One region of the Pseudogracilibacillus amylolyticus genome, then DNA from elsewhere that is predicted to be linked to it. Evidence: riboswitches for the same ligand, from Rfam matches in the RefSeq annotation. Region 1 holds a riboswitch; the other holds the start of a gene.
What was found. A riboswitch is a leader RNA that binds a small molecule or an ion and turns the genes downstream of it on or off. The one in region 1 is predicted to bind cobalamin.
Positions count from the first base shown of each region.

Region 2: another riboswitch for cobalamin. It lies ahead of ACPYKA_RS11370 (hypothetical protein); the one in region 1 lies ahead of ACPYKA_RS10265 (DUF4430 domain-containing protein).

Region 1 covers NZ_JBPPZG010000077.1:2,380-16,405, forward strand. Annotated here, with positions in the region: gene ACPYKA_RS10225 (HAD hydrolase-like protein) at 1-52, shown strand, start outside; gene dprA (DNA-processing protein DprA) at 67-1,059, shown strand; gene ACPYKA_RS10235 (sensor domain-containing protein) at 1,415-3,115, shown strand; gene ACPYKA_RS10240 (LysR family transcriptional regulator) at 3,322-4,206, opposite strand; gene ACPYKA_RS10245 (malate synthase G) at 4,364-6,547, shown strand; gene aceA (isocitrate lyase) at 7,447-8,721, shown strand; gene ACPYKA_RS10255 (C40 family peptidase) at 9,305-10,534, shown strand; gene ACPYKA_RS10260 (murein hydrolase activator EnvC family protein) at 11,030-12,148, shown strand; cobalamin riboswitch at 12,342-12,532, shown strand; partial or broken gene ACPYKA_RS10265 (DUF4430 domain-containing protein) at 12,991-14,026, shown strand, end outside.
Region 2 covers NZ_JBPPZG010000092.1:1,456-14,285, forward strand. Annotated here, with positions in the region: gene ACPYKA_RS11330 (glutaredoxin family protein) at 1-254, shown strand, start outside; gene ACPYKA_RS11335 (sugar-binding transcriptional regulator) at 410-1,435, shown strand; gene gap (type I glyceraldehyde-3-phosphate dehydrogenase) at 1,460-2,467, shown strand; gene ACPYKA_RS11345 (phosphoglycerate kinase) at 3,089-4,273, shown strand; gene tpiA (triose-phosphate isomerase) at 4,286-5,047, shown strand; gene gpmI (2,3-bisphosphoglycerate-independent phosphoglycerate mutase) at 5,044-6,576, shown strand; gene eno (phosphopyruvate hydratase) at 6,814-8,100, shown strand; gene ACPYKA_RS11365 (SDR family oxidoreductase) at 8,422-9,066, shown strand; cobalamin riboswitch at 9,103-9,302, shown strand; gene ACPYKA_RS11370 (hypothetical protein) at 9,443-9,694, shown strand; gene ku (non-homologous end joining protein Ku) at 9,762-10,595, opposite strand; gene ligD (DNA ligase D) at 10,696-12,504, shown strand; partial or broken gene ACPYKA_RS11385 (FAD-binding dehydrogenase) at 12,576-12,830, shown strand, end outside.

The sequences.
Region 1 (14,026 bases):
AGACATAGAATTGAGTAAAATTATTGGGAACAATATGGAATTAGAAATTTAGCAGGAGTGAAGCAATTGAATGATTTTTTCTGGCTCACACTCAGTTGTATCAAAGGTGTAGGCAGTAAAACATTAATACAACTATACGAAAGTTATCCTGATTTAAACGCTGAAAACCTTCAGGAACAAATTAAGACGATGAACAAGAAGAATATAAGCAAATTGTTATCGCCGGAAAATATTTCGGTTGCTAAAGAAAGGGCAGAAAATTTAATTACATCACATGAAGAAAAAGATATTAAAGTAATTCCGATTTCCAGCGAATGGTACCCCAACTATTTACGGTTAATTCCAGACCCACCAACCATCTTGTATGCAAAAGGAAATACGGAATTGCTAAAAGAAAAACTTAATTTGGCTGTTGTCGGAACAAGGGAACCGACTGAAACAGGGATAAAAGCAGCGCGTAAAATTGCTACCACTTTTGTTGAAATGGGCTATACGATAGTAAGTGGTCTTGCGTTGGGTATCGATACAGCGGCTCATGAAGGGGCATTAAAGGAGGAAAATGGAAAAACGATTGCTGTTTTAGCGGGGAACTTGATGCAAATTTATCCAGCGAAAAATAAAGAACTGGCAACAAAGATTTTGGAACGAGATGGGTTATGGCTTTCAGAAACTCCGATTGGCCAATCGAACACAAGAGGTAATTTTGTGAAAAGGGATCGGATTCAAAGTGGTTTATCATTAGGTGTTTGTCCGGTACAAACACCAACAAAAAGCGGCACTCAGCATACTATTGAGTTCTCAAGGAAACAAAATAGATTTTTGTTTACCCCAACCCCTTTACAACAAGATGAAAACGAAAATGCAATTCAGGGAAATATAGAATTAATGAATGCTGGTGTAACTGTTTTACAAAATAAAGAATCGTATAAATCAATTCACAACAATTTATTAGACTATAAATTAAAGCTAGATAATGAACACTACGAGCGTTTTGAAAAAATGAATTCAATACAACGTTCAGCTGAAAGTATCGAAAAATTAAATTTATTCGACGGATAAATTTGGTAAGTAATAAATAACCCACATCTATTATTTAGATGTGGATTCCTCTACTTATAAATATGGTTTTATTAAAATTTAACTTGCACTGTTTATACTGATGAAAAATTTGGTAGTTTTTTATTGTCCAAAATTCGTGTTGAAGTTAATTTTCCATGGATAAAATCTATCTTCGTATAACTATTTATGTATAAATTTCGTCATAAAAAAACGCTAAAAAATGTGTCTATCTTAAATAAGAAAATATAATCCTCATTTGCTTTGACTATCCCTTATTTTTGTGGTAAAAAAGTATTAGGAAAACAGTCATATACATAGTGTTATCAATTATTTTATCCACTAATGAGGTGCGAAAATGTCGATTGCTAATTTTGAGGATTTTGAACTTCCGGCAGATAGTATAAATAATCAGTTAGCAAATATTGCTTTAAACAATATAGATGAAGGGGTTATGATTACAAATAGTCATAATCAAATTATTTATGTCAACAAGAAATTTGAAAAAATCACCGGTTTTACATTTGCTGAAGTGAAAGGGAAAACGCCAAGAAACTTACAATCCGGCATACAGGAACTCTCCTTTTATGAAAATATGAAACAAGTAGTAATACAGACTGGTAAATGGCAAGGAGAGCTTTGGAATCGTACGAAGAGTGGAGAAGTATATTTACAATCGTTATCTATTATTGCCATAAAAAATGATCAAGATGAAATTGAAAACATCATCGGCATCTTTTCTGATTTATTACATAATGATTCACTTGAAAATGAATATTTACAGAACATTACCTATTATGATTCTTTGACTAACCTTCCCAATCGTTTTTGGTTTGAAAAACGTGTTGTCTCAGTTTTGCAATCTTCACACGATAAGGCATTTGCTATTATTTACCTTCAATTGGATAATTTCACAGAGATAAATGAAAAACATGGTTTCCTTTTTGGGGATGTTTTGCTTAAACGAATTGCGAAAAGATTACAAAATAGTATACCTAAAAACAGTATGGTGACGCGTTGGAGTGGGACGGAATTCACGTGGATTATAGAAAATATTGCAAATGAAGATAAAATTAAAGATCTTATTAAAGAGATTTTCGATAAAATTGCTGCTCGAATTTTAGTTAATGGAACGGAAATTTCTCTTGATGCAAGTTTTGGTGTAAGTGTATATCCTAGGGATGGCAATACAGTATCTAGTTTGTTATCAAAAGCAAATCGCGCCATGACTAGTGCTAGGAAAAATCGAACAGTTATGGATTTTTATAAACCTGAAATGGGCACACCGAACAACTTTTTTATTATGGAGATAGAGTTAAAAAAAGCGATTAAAGAGAATCAATTTGAACTATATTATCAACCGTTAATCTCCGTAGAAACAAATAAACTGGTCGGATTTGAAGCATTGATTCGCTGGAACCATCCTACTGAAGGTCTTATCTCACCTGTAAAATTCATTCCACTTGCTGAACAAACCGGATTAATTATCGAAATTGGAAATTTGGTATTTAAACTAGCGTGTGAGCAACTAAGTGAGTGGAAAAAGCAAGGATTAACGAATATTAAAATTAGTATTAATTTATCAATGAATCAATTTAAAGATCAATATTTAGTCGAAAATATATCGGAAATCATCCAGAAAACCGGTGTTTCCGCAAGTGATATCGGAATTGAGCTAACCGAAAGTTCGCTAATTGATAATATGGAAGAAACGATTTTAAAACTTCATCAACTTAAAGAGCTTGGTTTTTACATTGCAGTAGATGATTTTGGCACAGGTTACTCATCTTTAGGATATTTAATAGATTTCCCAATAAATCGAATTAAAATTGATCGCTCGTTCATTAAAGTGATGGGACATAACCAAAAAATTAAAGCTATTGTTTCCGCAATCAACACGATGGCGAAAACGATGGATATTGAAGTTGTCGCTGAAGGAATTGAGACAAACGAACAATTACAAATCGTTCAGAAATTAGATTGTCATATTGTTCAAGGGTATCTCTTTGATAAACCTTTACCGGTAGAGGAAGTGGAACAAAAATGGTTGAAAATTTAAAATTTCATTACAATAAAAGCAAACAAAAATCCGCTTGGCTTTAAGAGGCGGATTTTTATTTAGGAAAAAACGAAGAAGTTGATTAACTAAGGATAATTTATGACGAATTTCCGTAAGCTATTTTCAAGTTATCCTAATGGGAATTTACGAATCGAGTTAACTTAATAACGATTTTCCCTCTCATTTCTAACTTATATTTGATAAGGTTAGAAATCGAACTCTTTTGCGACAGAAACAAATTCGCGAACGGAAAATGGTAAGTAACTATTCTTTTTCCAAATCATCCCGAGTTCCAAATGAACATCAGGTTTCTCAAATGGAATGGCGACAATGTTTTTATTGTTTATTTTGTTACAAATTTGACTAGGTAATAATGCGACGCCAAGCTTAGCTTCCACCATTTCTAAAATAAAGTCTTTTTGAGAACTCTCACAAACGATGTTCGGGTAAAACCCATACTGGGAGCAAGCGTCAATAATGCCGTCGAATAAGGAAAAGTCTTGTCGATACATAATAAAAGGTTCGTCTTCGATATTTTTAAAACTTATCGCGGATTTTTCAATGAGAGCATGTTGTTTATGAACTACTAGCATTAATGGATCTTTAACTATTTGCATAATGTCAACTTCTTTTTTGTTTAAAGGTTTATTACAAACAAAGCCAATATCTAATGTGCCATCACAAACCCCACTTTTGATTTTTTTGGAACCAACTTCAATTAATGATACATCGATCATTGGAAATAAATCGATATAGCGACTGATAATCTTAGAGCAAAAAGCGGCTCCTATTATTGGTGGGATTCCTATTTTAATTTCTCCTTTTTTAAGATCCATTACATCGTTTAATTCTGACGTTAAATTTTCGTAAGCGTTAAGAACGTGTTTTGCATTTTGCAGTAATGCATTTCCCGCATCAGTCATTTCTAACTGTCGAAACGAACGGTAAAAAAGCGGTACGCCTAACTCTTCCTCGATCCCCTTAATTGTTTTACTCAAAGAAGGTTGTGAAACATGTAATGCAGCAGCCGCTTTGGTAAAATTTAAATGTTTCGCCACCTCAATAAAATATTCCAAATGCCGAATATCCAATTATGTTAATCCTCCCAAAATTTCACTTGATAAACCTATTATACAACAGCTATAACTAAATGGAATAGTAGTTATTCGAATTATGTATTGTAATAATATATAAAACTGTTATATAATAGGTGGCAACAAGAAGGAAAAATTGACAGGAGGATGTATGATGACGAATTACGTTAATGTTGGTAGTATTAAGGTTGCCGAAGAATTGTATAATTTTGTTAATAGAGAAGCACTGCCTGAAACCGGACTTGATATAGAACAGTTTTGGGATGATTTTGAAAAACTGTTACTTGATTTCACCCCACGTAACAGAGCGTTATTAGAAAAACGTGATCAACTGCAAAACCAAATTGATGCATGGCATAAAGAAAACAAAGAGTTTAACCAAGAGCAGTACAAAACGTTTTTAGAAGATATTGGATACCTAGAGCCGGAAGTTGAAGATTTTAAAGTTGATTTACAAAATGTAGATGATGAAATTTCCCAAATCGCTGGACCTCAACTTGTCGTTCCAATTAATAATCCGCGTTATGCGATAAATGCTGCCAATGCTCGTTGGGGATCTCTTTATGATGCATTTTATGGTACAGATGTAATTAGTGAAGAAGATGGAGCGGAAAAGTCAGGGGCATATAATCCGGTTCGTGGAAATATAGTAATTGAAAAAAGTAGAGAATTTTTAGATGCTAGTGCACCTCTTACATCTGGTTCACATAAAGATGCAACAAAATATGGGATTGAAAATGGGAAGCTTGCTGTTGTTCTTACCAATGGTGAAACTGTCGGTTTAAAAGATGAAGATAAGTTTATCGGGTTTCAAGGAGAAGAAAGCGAACCTTTTTCCATTCTATTAAAAAATAATGGGCTTCATATTGATATCCAAATCGATCCCAACCATCCGATCGGAAAAACGGATAATGCTGGTGTAAAAGATATTATGATTGAATCAGCAATTACAAGTATTATGGACTGTGAAGATTCTGTAACAGCTGTTGATGCTGAAGATAAGGTTGATGTATATCGTAACTGGAAAGGATTAATTCGCGGAGAGCTTTCCACATCATTTAAAAAAGGTGATCGAACAATCGAACGCACATTCAATGAGGACCGCATCTATAAAACTACTGATGGAAAAGAAGTGACATTATCTGGTCGAGTTCTTATGCTTGTGAGAAATGTTGGCCATTTAATGGTTAACAACGCTGTATTAAATGAAGATGGTACAGATGCGTATGAAGGAATTTTGGATGCTGTTTTTACTAGTTTAGTAGCTAAACATAATTTGCTAGGTAAAGGAAAATATATTAACTCGAAAAAAGGGTCTGTCTACATTGTAAAACCTAAAATGCATGGATCTGAAGAAGTTAAATTTACTAATGAGCTATTTGCAAGAGTAGAAGATATGCTTGATTTAGAAAGAAATACATTAAAAGTTGGGGTCATGGATGAGGAACGTCGTACAAGTCTAAACTTAAAAAACTGTATTCATGCGGTTAAAGAACGGGCAATTTTTATTAATACAGGTTTCTTAGACAGAACAGGTGATGAAATTCATACATCAATGGAACTTGGACCAATGCTTCGTAAAGTAGATATGAAAAATGCCACATGGCTTTCTTCTTATGAAAAAAATAATGTAAGCATTGGGTTACGTGCAGGATTTAAAAATGAAGCCCAAATCGGTAAAGGTATGTGGGCGATGCCGGACAAGATGGAAGATATGGTTCGTGAAAAGATCGGTCATCCAAAAGCTGGAGCAAATACCGCTTGGGTTCCATCTCCTACAGCAGCAACATTGCATGCACTTCACTATCATGAAGTTAATGTTAGTGACGTACAAGATGAATTGTTATCAAAAGGTACAGATATAGACTATCGTAACGATATTTTACAAATACCTGTTGAACAGAGTCCTGCTTGGACAGAAGAAGAAATCCAAGCTGAACTTGATAATAATGCACAGACAATGCTAGGTTACGTTGTTCGCTGGGTAGAACAGGGAGTTGGATGTTCGAAAGTACCAGATATTAATGATGTAGGGTTAATGGAAGACCGTGCAACACTTAGAATTTCCAGTCAAATGATCGCAAACTGGTTGCATCACGGTATTTGCAGTGAAGAACAAGTAATGGAAACATTAAAACGCATGGCACAAGTTGTTGATAAACAAAATGCTGGCGATGAACTATATCGCAATATGGCTCCAAACTTTGATGAATCTGTTGCATTTCAAGCTGCTTGCGACTTAGTATTTAAAGGAACAGAACAGCCGAATGGTTACACAGAACCAATTTTACAAAAGCGCCGTATAGAATTTAAGAAAAAAATCGGTGTAACAAACTAAATAGTAATAGGGGGTTTAAAAGGAGAAGAATAGTTAAGTCTTCTCCTTTTTTTAATGATTGTGAAAGAGCACAGACTATATTTTTTTAATTTAAGTGCTCTAGTTGCTTGAATTAGAGCATAAAGAATAAATTCTTGTGTTGACACTTTCGCAACTAAAAACAGAAGGATTCTAATAACTAATCGCTCGTAGTCGATCTCTGTTTTGAACAACTTTTTCAAGATCAGGGGGTACATTACCTCTCTCTCTCTCTATATATCCAGTTACTTATAGCAGATAGGCTACTTGTCTAAAACAGACTGCTACTTCTTTCTCGAAGTGGAACACCTAAAATCAAGTTGTAAACTTATTTCGCTATATAGACGGTAACTGCTGTTTTACAACTCTATCTCCAAGCAATTTCCCGAAAGTTACCTTTCCAAGCATTTTCAATAAAAATTCATTATTACCTAATCGAAAAAAATATTTTTAAATATTTTATAAAAACACTTGCAATTATATAAAAAACGACTATACTGTATTATAACAGATTCAATAAATAACACACTGTTATATAATTGGAGGTGTAGACGATGAGAGAGAAACATGACAAAGCTACTTGTCCTGAGTGTGGAGAAAACGTTTCTAATAAGAGTTATACGCTTGAGTGTGACTATTGTTTATCTAAGAAAGATGATTAATAAAAAACAATAAATTGTTATGTAATAATAAGCATTTTTATAAACTGTAATACAACAAATGGTTTTTTTGCTTGATTGAGATTGGAGCATAACGTAAACGATCAACTCTAAAGAAACAAAAGCAAAATTTATTTCCGATTAGTTGATCTAGATAGTAAAAAATCTTGTTCCAGTCTCTTCAAATATATAAGTTTTCTAATCTTAAGGAGGAAAAGTCAGATGTATAAAGAAAGAGCAGCAGCACTTCAAAAAGAATGGGATACGAATCCAAGATGGGAAGGTATTAAGCGACCATATCGTGCCGAAGATGTTATTCGTCTACGTGGTTCGATTGATATCGAATATACTCTAGCTAACAGAGGTTCTAAAAAACTTTGGGACTTAGTAAATAATGAAGAATATGTAAATTCACTAGGTGCTTTAACAGGAAACCAGGCTGTTCAACAAGTGAAAGCTGGTTTGAAAGCAATATACTTAAGTGGTTGGCAAGTTGCCGCAGATGCAAACCAAGCAGGTGAAATGTACCCTGACCAAAGCTTATATCCGGTTAACAGTGTTCCACAAGTTGTAAGACGTATTAACAATGCTCTACAACGTGCGGATCAAGTGGAATACTCTGAAGGAGAAGTAAAAAATGATTATTTCGCACCGATCGTTGCGGATGCGGAAGCAGGTTTTGGCGGTCATTTAAATGTATTCGAATTAATGAAATCTATGATTGAAGCTGGAGCATCAGGCGTTCACTTTGAAGACCAACTTGCATCTGAGAAAAAATGTGGGCACTTAGGTGGTAAAGTATTAATACCAACTCAAACTGCTATCAAAAACTTAATCTCTGCACGTTTTGCAGCAGATGTTATGGGTACTCCAACAATCATTATGGCACGAACAGATGCAAATGCGGCTGACTTAATTACAAGTGATGTTGATGAATATGATGCACCATTCTTAACTGGTGAGCGTACAGTAGAAGGTTTCTACCGTACAAAAGCTGGTTTAGATCAAGCGATTGCTCGCGGACTTGCTTATGCACCTTACGCGGATTTAATCTGGTGTGAAACTGCGGAGCCGGATTTAGATGAAGCTCGTCGTTTTGCTGAAGCAATTCATGAGAAATATCCAAATCAACTATTAGCTTACAACTGTTCTCCATCATTTAACTGGTCGATCCATATGTCAGAAGAAGAAATGGATAACTTCCAGAAAGAAATCGCAAAAATGGGTTACAAGTTCCAGTTCGTTACATTAGCTGGATTCCACACATTAAACTACAGCATGTTCGAACTTGCAGAACAGTACAAAGACAAAGGTATGGGTGCATACTCACGTCTAGTACAATCAAAAGAATTTGCTGCTGAGGAGAAAGGGTTCACAGCTACTCGTCACCAAAGAGAAGTTGGAACAGGTTACTTTGATGAAGTTGCACAAGTAATTGCTGGAGGAGAATCTTCAACAGTTGCTCTTGCTGGATCTACTGAAGCAGAACAATTTTAATCAATAATTTACAAAGAGGCTGGGACATAACTAGCCAAAAATAGTTAAATAAAAAGGTTCCAAGTAATAAAAAATTTGCTTGGAACCTTTTTTCTGGTTTATTCCATCTTCTGTCACTTTGTTACCATTCGTGAGGTGTTTTTTCTTAAGTTCTTTTTATGAATATAACTATTGTTATTTGTAAAAAAAGAAATATATTGTCCGTTTTTGACAGAAGTAACCTCATGTATACTCATTTCTACTTACTTGCTATCGACCTTGGTATCTAAGGAAAGCCTTGATATGATCCATCAAAGGTCGTTTGTTAGTTAATTAAATAATTGTCATTTGTAAGTATTTCTCACTATAAAGAGCTTAATTATAATCGGAACTCCCTAATTATGTAACAATAAAATAACACATTGAAATATAACTGTAACATTATTAAAACATGCTTGTCATTTTATAGTGCTATACTATTATTCGACTAAAAGATTAATAGATTACATAATATACATTAATAATTTTTATGACCCTACATATTTCGATTAGATATTACGTACATAGACAAAAAGAACGGTCATAAGGGAAGCGGGGAATAGTTTTGAAAAAAAAGGTAGTTGCAATTGGTGCAGTTGCAGTTGTTACTTTAAGTGGTGCATTTTTTAGTCAGGAAGCCCATGCTGAAACATTACAAAGTGTTCAGAATAAACAACAAGAAGTAAAATCACAACTTTCAAAAGCAGAAGCTAAAATTGCAGATATTTTATATGAAATTAAAGAGATTAACGAGGAAATTACTCGTCTCCAATCGGCGTTAGATGAAAACAATAAACAAATCGACAAAACTGAAACAGAGATTGCTACTTTACAAGAAGAGATCGATACTCTAAATGAGAAGATTGAACAAAGAAACGAAATCTTAAAAAGTAGAATTGCTTCATACCAGGAAAATGGTGGACAAATTGATTATATGGAAGTTGTCCTAGGTGCAGAAGGATTTAGTGACTTTATTAGCCGTATCTCTGCAGTTACTACTATAACTAATGCTGATATGGATTTGTTAGAAGAAAACGAAAGAGATAAAGAAGCAGTTCAAGAGAAATTAACTGACCAAGAAGAGCTTAAACAAGAATTAGAAGATCAGGAAGAAACAATAAAAGTTCAAAAAGAACAACAAGAAGCAAGTAAGAAAAAGTTAAAAGATAAAGAAGATAAGCTTAAAAAAGATAAAGCTAAGTTGGAATCTGAAAGCAGTGAACTAGTAGCATTAGAAGCAGATATCCGTGCTAGCATGACTGCACCAGCTACACAAGAAGTAGCATCTGCTACTGAAAATTCAGATGAGACCAGTAATGGCGTTACTCGCGATAATAGCACAAGTAACAATAGTACAAATAATAACAGTAACAGTAATGGAAGCTCATCTACTCCTAAAACAAATAACTCACCAAAGGTAGCGTATACTGGCGGTGGCGGATCAGCAATCGCTGCTGGTAAACAGTTTATCGGTAGATCAACTTATGTTTATGGTGCAAAGAATCCGGGTGCAGGACAATTTGACTGCTCAGGATTTGTACAATGGGCTTATGAGCAAGAAGGTGTAAGCTTACCGAGAACTGCTAGTCAAATGGCAAGTTCAGGTACAGGAGTTCCTTATAGCCAAGCTAAACCTGGAGATTTAGTTATCTTTAGAGGCGGAAGTCATGTTGGTATCTATCTTGGCGGTGGTAAATTCTTAGGATCGCAAAGTAGTACTGGGGTTGCAATTGCCGATATGAACAGTGGCTATTGGGCACAGCATTTTGATAATATCGTTAGAAGAGTTAAATAAATTAAAGAATATTAACGCATCGTTAGTAAAAAACTAGCGATGCGTTTTTTAATTTGCAGAAAGAAGATTAGACATAATTTAAACAAACAGCACTCATAGTGTTGTTTATCGCGTTTAACGAATAGTGGGTTTCCCCGTTCGGAAATCTTTGGACTACAGACGAACATGTCTTTTAATTCCTTGGTGAAGCAGGAAATATCTTAGGGACTAGGCTATTTGATAGTCTTGTTGAAAAGAATTAAATTTTTCGTGACGATCGATTCTATTAGATTCCGAGAGTTTACTCACGTTTGCCCCACCATAAAAACGGGACATGATAATTATCGATTTTTGTTACCCTATTTTGTAATAATTAAACATAATTTGTGATATAAATGTAATTTTTTTAAAACCTTTCTGTTATCTTGAACTGTTATAATTTGATTCGTGAAACAATTAAATAGAGAAGGTTACTAGATATAGATCAAGTTATACATAAGAGGGAGCGGAAAAGTCTTGAAGAAAGTAACTGTCTTACTGGGAGCACTCGTGATGTTCACTTATAGTTTCACTATTGTGCCATTAACATCATTTGCAGAAAAAGATTTATCTGAAATTAAGAAAGAGAGAAAAGAAGTTAAAGAAGATTTGACGGAAGCTGAAGAAGAAGTCGCGGAAGTTTTAGTAGAAATAGAAACAAAAAATAAAGAGATTAAAGAACTGAATCAGACGTTAGAAGATAATACAAAAGCAATCCAAGAAGTAAAAGAAGAGATGGATTCTAAAAAAGAACAAATAAAAATTCTAGAAGACAAAATTGAAGAAAGATTTGATATTCTTAAAGAACGAGCCAAATCATATCAGAAAAATGGCGGTAATATTACATATTTAGAAGTGCTTTTTGGTGCAGAAGATTTTACTGACTTCATCAGCCGACTGAATGCAGTGACAACAATTACAGATTCTGACGCTGACTTAATTAAAGAACAAGAAAAAGATAAGAGAGAAGTAGAGATGAAACTAAAAGAATTAGAAAATCTAGAAGAAGAGTTATTGGAAATTGAAAAATTAGTTACGGAACAGAAAGAACAAGCAATCCAGATGAAGGAAGAACTAGAAGGAAAAAAGGATGAATTAAATGAATTAGTTCAAAAACTAGAATTTAAAGATGAGGAATTATCAGCTCTGGAAAATAAAATTCACGTTCAAGACGCAATTCCTATTTCCGATGGTATTTCTCCCGAGGCAATGGGTGCAGGAACTTTAGGTTGGCCTACACAAGGCGGATACATTTCTAGTCATATGGGTCAGCGTTGGGGGAAAATGCATAAAGGAATTGATATCGCACGAACTGACCGTAGTACTAGCCCGCCAATATTTGCGGCTGAAAGTGGGACGGTTGAAACAGCTGGTACAATGAATGGTTATGGCAATACAGTAATTATTAATCACGGAAATGGGCTAAAAACATTATATGGTCATATGGCATCGATTAATGTAAAATCTGGTCAGAAAGTTTCCAAAGGAGATCAGCTGGGAATTATGGGAGCTACAGGAAATTCTACTGGAATCCATCTTCATTTTGAAGTCCATGTAAATGGTTCTATCCAAAATCCTGTGGGATATTTAAATTAGAAAAATTAAGGGATTTGTTCTTATTTTAATAGAACAAATCCTTTTTTGTTCGAAAACAAGCTACACTTCTATGAACCGACCATTTTGTTCACTTCCAAAAACCCGCCTTATACACTAGAATATGTACATAATGAGACAAGCGTATTGTCACGCAACACTTTCTAGTCTATACTTAGTAGATAGTAATCAATAATTTAATAGATTATGTGTTGGTTTTTTTGCAAATAAGCAAAAAATTAAAAAGGAATCAGGTGAAAATCCTGAACGGACCGGCCACTGTAAATGGGGAGATGTCTTTAACGATACCACTGGTACTAGACTGGGAAGGTAAAAGATATACAATGATCCATAAGTCAGGAGACTTGCCAAGACAAAAATGCACGATACACCTTCCAGGATAGAGGTATGCATACGACTAGAAAATTTTTGTGTTTAATAGTACATAGAATATATATTTTCTATCAGACTCTTACCTTTTTTGGGGGTAAGAGTCTTTTTTATTGGCAGATAAGAAAGTATAAAACTTTCTTGACTCGCTCACTGGCTAAAAGCGCGACGTCCTGGGACTGTAGCTACGCTTTCGTCCCACCGTAAAGATTTGTCTCAGGCGCCAGTACTAGCACGTCCTGTGCGTCGTAAGTGCAACTTTAGTTCTCGCCAAGGCTTGGCGAGAAGCCAAGTATTCTAAGAGGTGTGCAACAATTACAACAAATACGAAGGGAGGGTTGGTGAAAAAATCGAGGATTAAAAGAAAGTAGTAAAAAGAGTAGGGAAGACAAAAACTTACCTACACATTACATAAAAATGATGTGAGTTTTTAAAAAATTAAGGAGGGAAAAGGATTGAAAAGAAATCAACGAGTTGTGAGTGTTTTATTTGCATTTTTATTAATATTTTCCTCTATCTTATCACCGATCTCTACATATGCAGAAAATACACAAGAAAAAGAAAGTGAAAACGTCACTTCAGATGAAGAGTTGGAAGATAAGAGGGAAAAGGAAGTCATCCAAGAAAAATCAACGGATGATTCAGAGGTCGAAAAGGAAAATGACCATAAGCAAGATGAAAAAGAAAAAGCTAGTGACCAAGATCATACTCTTTCCGTAGAAACAGAGGATGAAGAACAAAGTGATCCGGATGAGGCAACAGAAGAAAAGGAAGAAATCCAAACAAAAGAAAGAGCTCCACCTGTTACAGTAAATGTTCGGGTAGAAACGCATGAAAAAACACTAGTACCATCTACGGAAGTAACTGTCGATAATTTCGATTTAAGCGAATATGGCGGTCCTGCGTCTACAGACAGTCCTAGAGCAATTCACGCTATTATTCGTGCATTAGAAAACGTGGAACACTTAGATTTAACTAATTATAACGATTTTGCATTAGAATTTGATGGTAATTATATTGCTGGTATTGATGGATTATTTGAATTTGATGCAGGTGGGAATAGTGGTTGGATGTATTTCATTGATAATGGATATGTCGAAAAAGGAGTTTTACAACGAGAGATCAATGATGGAGAGTCTATCGTTTTATTCTATACACCTAATTATACAGATAATACTTTTTCTTGGTTTGATCGCGAATCATATTCAACACAAGTAGGAGAATCGCTTGAAATTGAATTAACCGGCGTTAATTTCGATGTGGTGAATCCTGTAGAAGGTGCATCGATTCTAATCGATGAAAAAGAATATATAGTCGATGGAGAAAAAGTTTTAACAGATGAAAATGGGAAAATAACTGTACAGTTTGATGAACCGGGAACTTATCATTTATCTGCACAGCGAATAAATGCTAACGATGAACGCAACATCGTACGACCATACGCAATTGTGGAAGTAACAGAAAACGATACTGATGAGAAGAATAAAGGTA
Region 2 (12,830 bases), on a different contig from region 1:
TGGTAAAACTTGAATTTTATACGAAACATAATTGTTCTTTATGTGACGATGCCTATGCACTTATTATGATGCTGAAAAATTATTATTCGTTTGAACTCGAAGAAAGGGATATTTATACAAACGACAGTTGGTTGGAGGAGTATCAGCTGTTAATACCTGCAGTACGAATTAAAGATACATTGTTAACGTGCGAAGCAATGAATTTACCACAATTAGAAAAAGCGTTACAAGAAAATATAGGAAAAAAGGATTGATTTTTCATTGAAGTGTATGATAGAATTTAAAAAGAAGCATCATACACTGCTTATTTTTTTACAACAAGTGGGACGAAAAGTTAACTATAGGGACATAATTGACCCGAGTGTTTGAGTGCAGTAGTTTCATCCTTCATGTTAAAGGAGTTTTTTGTGTGAAAGAATTAATCCATTTACAAAAAATAATCTACCCAGATTTACTGGAAACAATGCAAAACAGATATACCGTTCTTTATACGATTTATCTGTTTCAGCCGATTGGTAGAAGGGGAATCGTCGATCACACAAATATGCCGGAGAGATATATTCGTAATGAAATTTCCTTATTAGAGAACCAAGGATTAATTGATATTACGACGAAAGGAATGTTAATTACGGATGAGGGGAAAAATATCGTCGATCGATTGCACTCTTTTATTCGTGAGGTTTCCGGTTTAACTTCTTTAGAAAATGAATTAAGAAGTAAAACAGCAATTGAAAACGTCATTATTGTTGCTGGAGATAGCGATGTAGAACCATATGTGAAGCAAGCACTAGGTAGGGCAACTGTACAATTTTTGAAAACAGTCATGGAGGATAACGCAACAATTGCTGTTACTGGAGGAACAACCATGGCTGCTGTAGCAAATGCGATGGTTCCATTGGAAGGATTTGAATGTTTATTTGTTCCTGCCAGGGGTGGTGTCGGTGAAAAAGTAGAGAACCAAGCGAACACCATTGTCGCACAAATGGCGAAAGCTGAAAAAGGGGACTACAGATTGTTGCATGTTCCCGATCCATTAAGTGAAGATTTGTATCAATCCATGATTAAAGAACCTTCGATTATGGAAACACTAAATTTAATTAAGCATGCAAATATTGTATTACATGGAATAGGTGATGCCCTGACAATGGCCGAGCGAAGGAAAACTTCAGCCAGCACTGTCCAGCAATTAATTAACGAACAAGCAGTGAGTGAAGCATTTGGTTATTATTTCGATAAAGCGGGGAATATTGTTCACAAAGTAAGAACAATTGGAATCCATTTGGAAGATTTAAAGAATATTAATAAGGTTATCACTGTCGCTGGAGGAAAGTCAAAGGCTCAAGCAATTGCCTCTTACATGAAACAAGGTAAAAGCGATGTGCTCATAACGGACGAAGCTGCAGCGAAGGAAATTGTTAAAAAACATTTATTATAAAAAACAAATTAGGGAGGAAGTCAAATGACTGTAAAAATTGGTATTAATGGGTTTGGACGAATTGGAAGAAATATCTTTAGACAGGCATTAAAGAATGATGATGTTGAGGTAGTAGCAATTAATGACTTGACAGATGCAGATATGTTGGCACATTTACTTAAATATGATTCTGTACATGGAAGACTTGATGCAGAGGTAGAAGTTGATGGGGATGATCTGATTATTAATGGTAAGAAAATCCACGTTTACTCTGAACAAGATCCGATCAATATTGGTTGGAAAGACCATGGTGTGGAAGTAGTGATTGAATCGACAGGCCGCTTCACAAATCGAAAAGATGCAAGTAAACATTTAGAAGCTGGTGCAAAAAAAGTTATCATTTCCGCGCCGGCAACAGATGAGGACATTACAATTGTAATGGGTGTGAATGAAGACGAATATGAAGCAGATAAACATGATATTCTTTCAAACGCATCATGTACAACAAACTGTTTAGCCCCTCTTGCCAAAGTATTACATGATAAATTTGGTATTCAGCGCGGGTTGATGACAACAGTTCATGCGTACACAAATGACCAACAAATTTTGGATTTACCTCATAAAGATTATCGTCGTGCTAGATCAGCAGCTGAAAATATTATTCCAACGTCAACCGGTGCAGCAAAAGCAGTTGGAAAAGTATTACCTGAATTAAACGGCAAGTTAAATGGGATGGCAATTCGGGTTCCTGTTCCAGACGGTTCTGTTGTCGATTTAGTTGCAGAATTGGATCAAAATGTAACAGTTGAAGAAGTAAATACTGTCCTAAGTGAAGCTGCTGAAGATGAGTTAAAAGGTGTTTTAGAGTACTCAGTTGAGCCGCTCGTTTCTACAGATATTGTTGGTAATACACATTCTTCTATTATTGATGGACTTTCAACAATGGTTCTAGAGGACAATATGGTTAAAGTAGTTTCATGGTATGATAACGAAATGGGTTACTCTTCACGTTGTATTGACTTAGCGAAGTTTTTAAAAGAAAAAGGACTATAATAAAAATCTAAATCTTTCGGACAAACTAATTAGGCTGGTGCAATAGAATTTTAAACATAGAAATATCCGAACTATAATTCAAATTTTTTCACTTAAAGTTTGTATTAGTTCGGATTTTTCTATCAGTGTCTTTGTAGCCTTTCCATAAACTGTGTAGTAAAATCGCCGTTGATTTTCGCTCCGGGCAGTACGCTTTCCGCGGGCACGGCTTCAGCCTCTTCCGGAAGCAAAAGGCGCTTCCTGCAGAGTCTTCAGACACGTGCTTTTCCCGCAGGAGTCGACTGCCCTCCACTACAATCAACTAGATCGGTGAATCCCCGGTATAGAACATTTATCCTCCACAGTACCAGCGGAGGAAATACACGGAGACTCCTATGGGAGGATAGGCCTAGATGAGACTACGTAGGAGCGAAGCGACGAGTAGGCTCAACAGCCGCCCACGGAAAGCGCAGTGTATTTCCGTAGCGGTAAGTTGATTACTAACCGAATTTACTGCCCAGTTTCCTTCAACTGTGTCCGAGCTTTCTTAAATCCATATAAAAATTATGTATTTAGAACAGACTGACGTATAATGGAAAAGGATATGTAATAACGTGAAGAAATGTAAAGGGGTTTTTTCATATGAACAAGAAAACGTTAAAAGAAATGGCGGTAAAAGGAAAAAGAGTTTTTTGTCGTGTAGATTTTAACGTCCCAATGCAAAATGGAACAGTTACAGATGATACACGGATTAAAGCCGCACTCCCAACCATAGAGCACTTGATTGATCAAGGTGCAAAAGTAATTTTAGCAACCCATTTAGGACGCCCAAAAGGTGAAATAGTAGAAGAATTACGACTTGATCCTATTGCAAAACGGTTAAGTGAGTTGCTTGGAAAAAAAGTTGCAAAAACAAATACTGTAATTGGTGAAGAAGTGAATCAAGCAATCGCAGCTTTACAAGACGGTGATGTGTTATTACTTGAAAATGTCCGTTTTGAGATTGGCGAGGAAAAGAACGATCCAAACCTTGTCAAAGCTTTTTCAGAAATGGCTGACATTTACATAAACGATGCATTTGGAACATCTCACAGGGCACATGCTTCTACAGCAGGTGTAGCTGAACAGCTTCCTGCAGCTGCCGGATTTTTAATGGAAAAAGAAATCGATGTACTTGGAAAAGCATTAGCGAACCCAGAACGACCATTTACAGCTATTATTGGCGGTTCTAAAGTAAAAGATAAAATTAATGTGATCGATAATTTTTTAGATATTGTCGATAATTTGTTAATTGGCGGTGGACTTGCTTGCACATTTTTAAAAGCAAAAGGGTATGAAATTGGAAATTCTTTATTAGAAGAGGATAAAATAGATTTAGCGAAAGAATTTATGAACAAAGCAGAAGAAAAAGGGGTAAAGTTTTACATTCAGACAGATGCAGTTGTGGCGGATGCGTTTAAAGAAAGTGCTAATAATAAAACAGTTGCCGCAAATGAGATTCCAGAAGGCTGGATGTGCCTCGATATTGGTCCTGAAACGGCAGCAACTTACCGTGATGTTATTTTAAATTCGAAACTCGTAGTTTGGAACGGACCGATGGGTGTATTTGAAATGGAAGCCTTTAGCGGCGGAACAAAGGCTGTCGCAGAAGCACTTGCAGAAACAAAAGGTTATACTGTCATTGGTGGTGGTGATTCAGCAGCTGCGGTAGAACAATTTGGATTAGCAGATAAGATGGATCATGTTTCAACGGGTGGCGGCGCATCACTCGAATTTATGGAAGGAAAAGATCTTCCAGGAATTGTTGCACTAGACGATAAAGAGTAAGGAGAGTATCTAATGCGAAAAAAAATAATTGCGGGAAACTGGAAAATGCATAAAACAAAACAAGAAGCTTTGTCGTTCATTGAATCGGTTAGAGACATCGACACAAATGAGCAAACAGAAGCAATTATTTGTGCTCCATTTGTATATTTACAAAGCTTAGTCGAACAAACAGAAGGTACAAATATTAAAGTGGCTGCTCAAACAATGCATTTCGAAAAAGAAGGTGCATTTACGGGCGAGGTTAGTCCGGTTATGCTAAGTGATATTGGTGTAACGCATGTCGTGATTGGTCACTCTGAGCGACGTGAATATTTTAATGAAACAGATGAAACAGTAAATAAAAAAGCCCTCGCTGCTTTTGAACATAGTCTCATTCCGATTGTTTGTGTTGGTGAATCATTAGAACAGCGTGAAGCAAACGAAACATTAGCCCATATAGAAAATCAAGTAAAGGTAGCTTTAAGTAATTTGAGTGAAGAACAAATTACAAAAACGATTATTGCTTATGAGCCGATTTGGGCTATTGGTACAGGGAAAACTGCATCTAGTGAAGATGCAAATGAAGTGTGTACACATATTCGTGAAGTAATTCGTCAACAAACTTCAGAGGAAATTGCTTCTCAAGTTACTATTCAGTATGGTGGGAGTGTAAAACCAGCCAATATTGAAGAGTTACTTAAAATGAGTGATATTGACGGAGCACTTGTTGGCGGAGCTAGTCTTGAAGCGGATTCTTTTAAACAATTAGTGGAAGCAGGGAATAATGCATCATGACAAACTTAGCGGCAATTATTATTTTAGATGGGTTTGCATGCCGAACTGAAGAACAGGGAAATGCAGTAGCACAAGCAAAAAAGCCGAACTTCGATCGATATTGGAACAGTTATCCGCATAATCAACTTCACGTAAGCGGTCTTTCTGTTGGTCTCCCCGAAGGACAAATGGGAAATTCGGAAGTTGGCCATTTAAATATCGGAGCAGGAAGAATCGTTTTTCAAAGTTTAACCAGAATAAATAATGCAATTGCATCAGGTGAATTTTATAAAAATACAACTTTTCTAAAAGCATTAGAACAAGTAAAAGCAAATAATAGTGCCCTTCATTTATTCGGATTGCTATCCGATGGTGGGGTTCACAGTCATATTGATCACTTGATTGCACTATTAAAATTAGCGAAAAAAAGCGATATAGAAAAAGTATATATCCATGCATTTTTAGATGGACGTGATGTCGGCCCTCAAACAGCATTAGAATACATAGAACAGATGGAAAACGAAATGAAGGAAATTGGGGTAGGAAAGTTTGCCACAGTTTCAGGACGTTATTATGCTATGGATCGGGATAAGCGTTGGCAACGAGTAAAATTGGCGTATGACGCGATTAAAGACGGTAAAGGACCTAAATTTAACAGTGCTGAAGCAGTTGTTCATGACTCATACGAAAAGGAAGTATATGATGAATTTGTCTTACCTTCAGTTATCATGAATGAGCGTGGGGAAGCAGTCGGTCCGGTTAATGATGATGATGCTGTTATATTTTTTAATTTCAGACCAGACCGAGCAATTCAATTATCGCAAACTTTCGCAAATGAGAATTTTAATGAGTTTGACCGGGGCGAGCGTAAAATAGAAAATCTGTTTTTTGTTCAAATGACAAATTTTAGTGATACGATTCAAGCGCCGGTTGCTTTTGATACAATTAATTTAACGAATACAGTCGGTGAAGTCCTTGCAAAAAATGACAAAAAACAGTTGCGGATTGCTGAAACAGAAAAGTATCCACATGTTACGTACTTTATGAGTGGTGGTCGTGAGGAAGAATTTGCGGGAGAAAAGCGAATCTTAATCGATTCCCCTAAGGTCGCAACGTATGATCTAAAACCGGAAATGAGTGCTTATGAAGTAACCGATGCATTACTCGAGGAATTGGAAAAAGGCGAACTGAATGCTGTTATTTTAAATTTTGCCAACCCAGATATGGTTGGACATTCTGGAAAATTGGAACCAACGATTAAAGCGATTGAAGCAGTTGATGAATGTTTAGGGAAAGTGGTTGACAAAATTATTGAACTAGGCGGCGAAGCGATTATTACAGCTGACCATGGGAATTCCGATGAAGTTGTTACACCTGATGGTAAGCCAATGACTGCCCATACGACAAACCCAGTACCAGTGATTATAACGAAAAAAGGAATAACGGTTCGTAATGGGGGGATTTTGGCAGATTTAGCACCAACATTGTTAGAGTTATTAGGAATAGAACAACCGAAAGAAATGACCGGAAAATCATTAATAATGGATTAATTTTGGGTCCAATTCCAGGACATGGACATCCAATACGTCAAGTGGATTCTCAAGATGTCGAGTCGATCACCAATACGTCGAGTGGATATCCAAGATGTCGAGTCGATCACTAAGACGTTGAGTGGATTCTCAAGATGTCGAGCCGTTCACTAAGATTTTGATTTTCAACCTGCAGTAGTCCTAAGCTTTAGGAAAATTTTATTAAAAAATATATTCAATATAAAGGAGAGATTTGAAATGCCTTATATTACAGATGTTTATGCTAGAGAAGTGCTCGACTCTCGTGGTAACCCAACAGTGGAAGTCGAAATTTCAACAGAATCAGGTGCATTTGGAGTTGCTTTAGTTCCGAGTGGAGCGTCAACAGGAGAATATGAAGCTGTTGAACTAAGAGATGGTGATAAAGATCGCTATTTAGGTAAAGGTGTTTTAAAAGCAGTTGATAATGTCAATGAAAAAATTGCTCCGGAGCTGTTTGGACTTGATGTTACTCGACAAAATATTATCGATGCAATTATGATTGAGCTTGATGATACAGAGAACAAAAGTAATTTAGGAGCAAATGCTATTTTAGGCGTTTCCATGGCGGCGGCTCATGCAGCAGCATCACACTTAAATATTCCTCTATATAATTATTTAGGTGGATTTAATGCAAATGTTCTACCTGTACCGATGATGAATATTTTAAATGGTGGAGAACATGCAGATAACAACGTTGATATCCAGGAATTCATGATCATGCCGGTTGCAGCACCTTCGTTTAAAGAAGCTGTGCGTATTGGAGCTGAAGTTTTTCATGCACTTAAAAAGGTATTACAAGATAAAGGACTTAATACTGCAGTAGGTGACGAGGGTGGTTTTGCACCTAACTTGTCTTCCAATGAAGAAGCATTACAAACAATTGCAGAGGCGATTGAAGCAGCAGGATATAAAGTTGGAGAAGAAGTTCAACTTGCAATGGACGTTGCGTCATCCGAATTTTACGAAGACGGAAAATATAATTTAAAAGGTGAAGGTGTTGTTCGTACTTCTGAAGAAATGGTCGATTGGTATGAAGAATTAATTGAAAAATACCCGATTATTTCGATTGAAGATGGACTCGATGAAAATGACTGGGAAGGTCATAAACTACTTACAGAACGAATTGGAGCACGTGTTCAATTAGTTGGAGATGATCTTTTCGTAACAAACACAGAAAAACTTGCGCAAGGCATTGAACAAGGTGTTGGAAACTCTATTTTAATCAAAGTGAATCAAATTGGAACATTAACCGAAACATTTGAAGCGATTGAAATGGCAAAACGTGCTGGTTATACTGCTGTAATCTCGCACCGCTCAGGAGAAACGGAAGATGCAACAATTGCAGACATAGCTGTTGCAACAAATGCTGGACAAATCAAAACCGGTGCACCATCCCGAACAGACAGAGTGGCAAAATATAATCAATTAATCCGTATTGAAGACGAACTTGCCGGAATCGGTGAATACGCTGGATATGAAGCTTTTTACAACTTAAAGAAATAAAACGAATTGGAAAAATCATCAGTGTGATAGAACGCTGATGATTTTTTTATGGGGTAATTGCTCTGAATTCATGAATGATGTGGATAAACTTTTCCTTATGGTTAATTGTCATTTCCCGTGGATAAATCACGAATTGCGTGGATAATTGCTTTTTTCCGTGATTATTTCATAGTTTGCGTGGTTAAATTCAGATCTTCGTGGTTAATCCGTGTTTCCTCTGGATAAATCGTAAACTCTGTGGTTAAAAAACAATTCATTTAAAAATGTCTGCAAACTCGATTACAATGTACATAAGCAATCGTTAAAGAAAGGGGCATGAAAATGTACGTATTGGTAGTAGGGGCAAACGGACAAATTGGAAAACAGCTCATTGACTTATTAAAAGAGAGTGAACATACTCCCGTGGCAATGGTAAGAAAAGAAGAACAGGCAAACGAGTTTCAACAAAAAGGTGTTAAAGCGGTAGTGGCAGATTTAGAAGGTAGCGTTGAAAAGATAGCAACAGCAGCTGCCGGCTGTGATGCAGTTGTATTTACTGCAGGGTCTGGGGGTCATACAGGTGCAGACAAGACTTTATTAGTAGATCTCGACGGTGCAGTGAAAACGATTGAGGCTACCAAGCAGGTTGGAATCAAGAGATTCGTTATGGTAAGTGCATTTCAGGCAAATAACCGAGAAAATTGGAATGAAAAAATCCGTCATTATTATGTCGCTAAACATTATGCTGATAAAGAATTGTTAAGAAGTGGATTAACGTATACGATCGTTCGACCAGGTGGACTGACGAATGATCCTGGCACAGGGAAAGTGTTGATTGGTGAAAATTTATCCAAAGGCGGGAAAATTCCAAGAGCGGATGTTGCTAAAATTGTTTTTGCCTGTTTGGATAATGAAAAAACGTTTAACCGCTCATTTGATGCATTAGAAGGGGAAGAAGTTATCGAGAATGCATTCGAAAGATTATAGTAATAAAAAAACTTAATGATATAATGAAGCTATAAACTGAATATAGGAGAAATAGGTGTAATAAAGAAATTATCTTTATTGCTTAAAAGGGAAGTCCGGTTAAAATCCGGCGCTGTCCCGCAACTGTGTATAGGAGCGATTCGAAATAATCCACTGTTTTCCATATTTATGAAGACGGGAAGGATCGAAAAGCGATGATTATGAGCCAGGAGACCTGCCTATTTGATCTCGTACATCAGTTCCTACGGAGGATAGGAGGTGTTGGTAAAAAAGCGCGGTGATTTTTAAATAAAGACGCCGAGGCTTATTTTGATTTGAATCATACACAACGAACAACCTTCTTTTATAGGGGTTGTTTTTTTAGTGGAAAAAGACTATGGAGGTGTTCAAACTGTACGGAACAGTAAATTACTTCATCGAGCGATTGCAGACAACGATAATGAACAGGCTTGTTATAGAAAAGAGTCTTTCACTCGAAGAAGGGTATATAAAATTAATAAATGATATCCAAAAATTAGATGAAGTAAAAGTAGTGAAAGAGACTTATTTTGCAAATTTAAACAAAGCTTATGAAATAGTGAATGAACGAGTGGCAGGTCGCCAAAAAGCAGATCCGTTAGAAATATAAGTTTAATTCAGAAATACTATTAATGATAATGGGGTTGTCCTAAAAATATAAAAGGACACCCCTTAGTTCATTTCGCCGCTTTTTTCGCTGTTGTCGTTTTTTTCTTCGGTTTTGTTTTTTCTTTCTTTGCTTTATCCAAAGATGCTTGGAGTGCATCCATTAAGTTAGTAACATTGTCTGGTTTCTTCTGCCCTGCTTTACCGGTAACTGTTGCAGTTTTGTCGGCTTTCTTATTTTCGATTGTCTCAAGTAGCGCGGCACGGTATTCATCTGTGTACTTCTCTGGATCAAACGTTGTTGTCAGTTGGTCGATTAATAATTTTGCAGTATCCAGTTCTTTCTTCACAATTTCTACTTTTTCCGGTACATTAGGTACATCTTGAACCTTACGTACTTCATCTGGATAATGAATCGTTTCTACAACGAGTGTATTTTCATAAAAGCGAATTACAGCAAGCTGTTCTTTTGAGCGAATCATCATCTTCGCTACACCAATTTTTCCAGTTTCCTCTAAAGCGGTACGAAGTAGAGAATATGCTTTGGATCCGCCGTCACCAGGTGATAAATAATAACTTTTTTCGAAATAAATTGGATCAATTTCTTCTAATTTTACAAAATCGATAATTTCAACTGCTTTATCCCCCTGTTCTTTTTTAAGCGCTTTTAAATCTTCTTCATCTAACATAACGAATTTGTCTTTCGTAATTTCATACGCTTTAACGATTTCTTCTTCTTCTACTTTTCGATCGCAAACCGGACATACTTTTTGATACTTAATAGGTGTTTGACACTCTTTGTGAAGTTGTCTTAATTTCACATCTTTATTTTCTGTGGCAGCATGCATCTTTACAGGAATATTGACTAGTCCAAAACTGATGGTTCCTTTCCACATGGTATGCATGAAAAGACGCCTCCTTTTCAATTTAGTTTGTGTATGCTTTTGCATTTTTATCCTTTAAAAAGCACAACTTATCATTAAGGAACGGAGGAGTGAAAATAAAATGGAATTAATGCAACCTATCCCAACAGCAAAAATAATCCCGAAAAAAGATTGGATTTATGAAGTCAAATATGATGGTTTCCGTGCGTCGCTATTGTGGAGCAAAAATAATATTCAAATTATTAGTAGGAATAATATAGATTTAACTGAAAATTTCCCTGAAGTTTTAGCTTATTGTAAAGAAATTGAACCGATTTTTACTGGAAATTTACCTATTCAATTAGACGGGGAATTAGTTGTGCTAAATAATGCGTATCAAGCTAATTTTTCAGCTATACAAAAACGTGGTCGCTTAAAATTAAAAGAGAAAATTGCCAAACTTTCAATCGAGAGACCAGCTACATTTATTGCTTTTGATCTGTTGCAACAAGGTCAAAAAGATTACCGTCAAACGTCCTTAAAAGACAGAAAAAAACAGTTAGTTAATTTATTTAAAAAGCTAGAAGGAAAAGAGGATAAGCCCCTACAAATGATTAAATCATATGAAAACTATGAAGAAATTTCTGCTATTGTTTTTTACCATAAAGGTGAGGGCATTGTGGCGAAACGAGCCTCAAGTTTATATGTACGTGGGAAAGCACACAGTGATTGGTTAAAAGAAAAAAACTGGCGAAAAATACATGTTTTTCTAACAGCATATGATTTAAAAAATGATTATTTTCAAACCGGGATTTATCATCATGCAACAACGGTTTCTATTGGAAAATGTAAACATGGTTTAAGTGAAGAAGAAATGTCGTCATTAAAAAATGTATTTATGGCAAACGGTGAAAAAGAGGAACAAATGATGAAATTACCTCCAGCAATATGTGCCTCCATTTATACATTAGATTTACATGACCACGAATTGCGAGAGCCGGAATTTGCTGAACTACTTCCAACATTAGCGCCAGAAGATTGTACGAAAGAAAGGTTGGAATTGGATTTAGCTATGCTACCTGAAAAAGTAGATATATCAAACGAAGATAAAATCTTTTGGCCAAAAAAACGTCTCACAAAAGGTAACTTACTTATATATATGCGAGAGATTTATCCGTATATTATTCCGTACGTACAAAACCGAGCTCTTACTGTTATTCGCTGTCCAGATGGAATAGAAGAAAAATCTTTTTTTCAAAAAAATTTACCTAGTTATGCACCTGATTATATTGATTATATGGAAGAAAAGGATAAACGGGTTCAAATTTGTAATCAATTAGAGTCGCTTATATGGTTTGCAAATCATAGTGCGATTGAATATCATGTCCCATTTCAAACAATTGATAGCATGTATCCAAATGAAATTGTATTTGATTTGGATCCACCTAGCAGAGAACAGTTTGTGCTCGCAATTAAAGCGGCGAAGATGATCAAACAATTGTTAGATGGACTAGAACTCATTTCATTTATTAAAACTTCGGGAAATAAAGGGCTTCAAATTCATATCCCAATTCCAACTAATCGGTTAAGCTTTGAGCAAACTGCCATTTTTACGGAAACAATCGCAAAAATTGTCGTAAATGCAGCACCAGATCTTTTTACGATAGAACGTTTTAAAAAGAATCGCGGAGGACGTCTCTATATTGACTATGTCCAGCATGGAAAGAACAAAACGATTATTGCTCCTTATTCTCCACGTAAAACAGAAGACGCAACTGTTGCAACACCATTATATTGGGAAGAAGTTACCGAGAATTTGGAGCCGAACCAATTTACGATAGAAAATGTTGTAGAACGAGTTAAAACAGTGGGATGTCCTTGGATCTTTCATTTTGAAGCGGCAAGGGAACAAACGTTAACGAAAACACTCGATTTAATTCGGTCAAATTAACAGAAGAGAGAGAATATACTTTCAAAAATAGTAAAACACTTTATAATACTATTAAAAAGGGGGGCGATAAGATGGAAATTGATGTTATTGTCATTGGAGCAGGACTCGCTGGACTTGTAGCGACTACGGAAATTGCACAGAGCGGAAAAAAAGTATTGTTACTTGATCAAGAAGGTGAACAGTCATTAGGTGGTCAAGCATGGTGGTCGTTCGGAGGATTATTTTTAGTAGATTCACCTGAGCAAAGACGTATGGGAATAAAAGATTCTAAAGAATTAGCTTGGCAAGATTGGCTTGGAAGTGCTGAATATGATCGATTAGAAGAT